DNA from 2 places in the Colwellia sp. 5_MG-2023 genome. Region 1 is predicted to be linked to the other one. Evidence: predicted binding sites of a transcription regulator. Region 1 holds the regulator's gene; the other holds the start of a gene.
The links. Region 1 encodes LexA, which represses DNA repair genes until DNA is damaged. Its sites were predicted from a motif close to TACTGTATNNNNATACAGTA; they were not measured.
Positions count from the first base shown of each region.

Region 2: recN (DNA repair protein RecN) is a predicted target of LexA. The motif match lies at 832-851, and genes of this name have one in related genera.

Region 1 covers NZ_JAUOPW010000013.1:98,730-100,945, forward strand. Annotated here, with positions in the region: gene coxB (cytochrome c oxidase subunit II) at 1-266, opposite strand, end outside; gene lexA (transcriptional repressor LexA) at 1,016-1,648, opposite strand.
Region 2 covers NZ_JAUOPW010000014.1:84,027-86,242, reverse strand. Annotated here, with positions in the region: gene recN (DNA repair protein RecN) at 1-814, opposite strand, end outside; gene nadK (NAD(+) kinase) at 922-1,803, opposite strand; gene grpE (nucleotide exchange factor GrpE) at 1,993-2,216, shown strand, end outside.

The DNA of each region.
Region 1 (2,216 bases):
ACTTTAGTGCTTTCATGAAAGTCAGCTGCTTTTGCTCCTTTTGATTTACGATGGAAGATCATAGACCAAAACATCGCTCCAAAAACAACAACCCCAATACCAGTACATATGTAGAGTGCTAGCATATGTAAATCATACACCTCCCTACTAACTGCCGTTACGCCTTTAGTCAAATTTAACTGTGAATCTGACCAAGCTGAACTGGAAAATAAGCTTAAACAAACAAGACAAATTTCCATCCACCAACGTTGATTACTTCTATTCACTCAACCTCTCCCCTATCAATATTTACTTCGTTTTAAATAAAATCGGTGTAATAATTCACCGTTTAAAACAACATATAAAAATAGAAAACAGAAAAGCAGCAATGTACATCAAAAATCATTTAACTGATGATCTGTTAATTTAGTTATTATTATTTTCTAATTAAGCACTTAATTTGAAATTTATTAAATTAACTGACGTGATATGACTAATTCAAATGACATAAGCGTAAATATTTAAGTTTAGCTATCGAATTAGCGCATTGACGTCTTTTTTATTCTTATTCAGTTTTTTGCTAGTTATAGCAATCTCACTAGCTATGTGATCATTTCTACTTGCTAAAATCACCAACTACATCATTATTTATTTAATAATTAGAACAACTAGTTATTGAAATAAATGCCTTGTATTTGGCTGTTTTTTCTACGTATAAAATTGTTCACTTAATTAATGAAATTGGTATTAATTTGTTCGATTCACCTTCTAGAATCGCTCAAAACTTAACCTAGGTCAAATTATAATTTAGATAAAAGCTAATATAATCAATAGAGTAACTACTCTAAGCTGTCTCTATAGCATGACTGGTATAGTCTAGGGGAATTTTGGCTATTGATATAATCAATAATTATTAATTGATTATTTAACAACCAAATTTGAGAGGTTTTTATTTAATAAAATAAAGCTAGTGAATATAACTAATAAAAATTGTCACTAAGGTATAGCAACAATTAAAAAATATAAAAAAGAAAACTTACATCCAATTGCCGTTACGAATAATACCAACAGCAAGCCCTTCAATGTAGAAATCTTGAGAACTAAGATCTACCTTGATAGGTTCAAAATCTTCATTTTCAGCTTGTAAATAGACGATATTACCATCACGTTTGAAGCGTTTTACTGTCACTTCATTTTCTACTCTAGCAACAATCACTTGACCATTTTGCACGTCAGTTGTTTGATGTACTGCTAATAGATCACCATCTAAAATACCAATATTTTTCATGCTTTCACCATTTACTCGTAACAAGTAATTAGCCACGGGGTGGAATAAACTACCACTCATTTGATAATGCTCTTCAACATGCTCTTCGGCTAAAATTGGCTCACCAGCAGCTACTCTACCAATAAGAGGAAGACCTTCTTCTTCAATAAACTGCTCAGATAACCGTATGCCACGAGATGTTCCTGGCAACATTTCAATATAACCTTTTTTTGCTAATGCTTTTAAATGTTCTTCTGCTGCATTGGCAGATTTAAAACCAAAAAAACTCGCTATTTCGGCTCTAGTAGGTGGCATTCCTGTTTCTTGAATTTTATCTTTAATCAAGTCAAATATTTGTTGTTGACGATTAGTTAACGGCTTTAATTCATTTGTTGCTAGCATTAGCTTTTCCTTTCTAGGTAAAGACCTGTATTTATTCACAACTGTCATTATATACAGCCAACTAATAAACGCAAGAGGTTACTAAGAACCTTAGGATCATATTCTTAGAATATGGACTTAAAATTATCAATATAATTAACGTGATAGGAGAATGAATCAGTTTAAAACCTGATCATTTACTTTAATGAACAGGCTTGATAAATACACATGCGTATTTATCAGTTTTATTTGAACAAAATAATTTTGGGAAAGCAGAAAACAAGTTAATCAATATTAATTGAGTGCCAATCCAGAAGAGAATGCGAGTAAGCATTTGATCTACAGTAATAAAAGATAGTGGCTCACTTAATTATAAAGTGAGCCACTAATCAAACTAAAAAACTAAACGGTAGCGACCACGGCTATCAGGCGTACCTAAAAAGGTAAGGAATGACGACGAATGTCGCCTGTTCTTATTAGGCGAATAAATTCGCCCCTACGGTGATGTCGATCACCTTCGCCTAACAATGTTTTTTGTTAGGGCGTATGTAGGGTGAATATAGGGGCGACTTCAGTCGCCTGTTCTTTT
Region 2 (2,216 bases), on a different contig from region 1:
GAATAGTTGCAATATTTTTCAGCCTTTCATCTAAACGGGCTAAGGCAGCTATGTTGTCACTACAATGGCGTAACGAGTCGAGTACATTAAAGCTTTCGTCTTCAGTAAGTGTATGTAGTGATTGGAGAGTTGTATCAAGTAAATCTTGAGCATTAGCATGGCGTTTATAATCACTTTCTAATGTTTCAAACTCTCCTTCTTGTAAAGAAAACTCATTGAGTTCATTCACTTGATATTGGAGTAGTTGTTGCTGAGCTTCACGTTGTTGTTTGTTTTGCTGTAATAAATTTAATTCTTTATTTAATTTATGCCATTGTTGATAATAATGTTTAACTTCATCCAGTGCTGACTGATGATCTGCATAATCATCGAGCAACTTACATTGCTGACTTGATTTAACGATTAATTGGTGATCATGTTGACCATGTATATTGATCAATAATTGACCCACTTCTTTAAGCTGTACTAGAGGTACTTGACTACCATTAATGTAAGCTTTTGAGCGACCTTCAGCAGAAATTACTCGTCGTAGAATACACTCATTGCTTGATTCCAATAACAGATCATGAATCGTTAGCCAGTGCTGAGCATTTATATTTTTTTGTATATCGAAAGTGGCAGCAAGTTCTGCTTTTTTGCAATTAGGACGAACAACATTAGTGGTGGCTCTATCTCCTAAACATAAACCTAAGGCATCTATTGCTATAGACTTACCCGCGCCAGTTTCACCTGTGATAGTTGTCATGCCAGATTGCCAATCAATATCAAGTGATTTAACAATGGCGAAGTTTTGAATGTTTAGTTGTAAAAGCATAATGTGAACTCTCACTTTACTGTATAAATATATAGTTGTTAATTTATACAGTAATTTATGCTTTTGCAAGTAACTTAGAAAATTTTAATCGTTTTTATTAAATAAGATTAATAAAGCTTATTGCCCCATCCTAATTTATTTCGTAGTACGTTAAAATAATCATGATCGAGAGGATGAACTAAGCGTATAGTTTGAGGACTTTTTTTAATGATAACTTCGTCACCAGGCATAACGGCTAGAATTACATGTCCATCACAGCTAACTTGTAAACTTTCTTGATTTTCATTTGCAAGTATTAGCTTTATTTCACTATCACCGTCCACCACAATAGGGCGACTAGTTAGTGTATGAGGAAACATAGGTACCAAAGATAAAGCATTTAAATTAGGCGTTAGTATAGGTCCGCCAGCAGACATAGAGTAAGCGGTCGATCCTGTAGGAGTTGAAATAATCAAACCATCAGAGCGTTGACTAAACATAAATGAATTATCAATATGAACTTCAAACTCAATCATGCTGGCAACTTTACCTGCATGTAAAACCGCCTCGTTTACGGCACTGTTCGAGCTTTTAAGTTTACCATGCCGATAAACTTCAGCTTCAATGATAAAGCGCTGTTCAGAGCGAGATTTACCATTTAGAATTTCTTCAAGTGGTTTTATTATTTCATCAGGGGATAAGTCGGTTAAAAAACCTAAATTCCCACGGTTTACACCAATAACGCCGATGTCAAAACAAGCTAAAACTCTAGCAGCACCTAACATGTAGCCATCACCACCAACAACAATAGCAAGATCTGCATTATTACCAATATCGGTGAGAGAACATTCATTCATATCTGTAATTTCGACAGAAGTAGCGACGGATGTTTCTACTAATACTTGGTATTTATTTGCCAGTAAATAGTCATGTAATGCCGCTATTGTGGAACTTGCACCTTGATGATTGGGCTTACCAATAAGCCCAATTGTTTTATAAAGTTGAGCCATAACAATTATTTCATATTTGATATCTTTAAAAGAAGTTTCCCTTTATTTGCGTGGCTTGTAAAGTTTGTATTTGATAAAATGCACTTAATTAGTTGCTATAAAGGCTTGAATAGCGAAAGCTTGACCCCATAATTAGCATTATTGCATTTTTATTATTGTAAAATTACTAAGATTTAATTGGAGTTTTTTATGACTACAGAGTCTACAAAATCAGAAGAACAGCAGTCTGCTGAGTTTTCTACAGAAGAGTTATCGCCAGAGCAATTAGCTGACGAAATTGTTCAGCAAGCAGAAGAACAAGTTGAAGAACAGCATGAACAAGCTCATGAAGTCATTAGTGCTGAACAAGAGCGTATTAATGAGTTGGAACTTGCTTTAGCAGCAGCTCAAGCAAAAGTTACAGATCAAAAAGA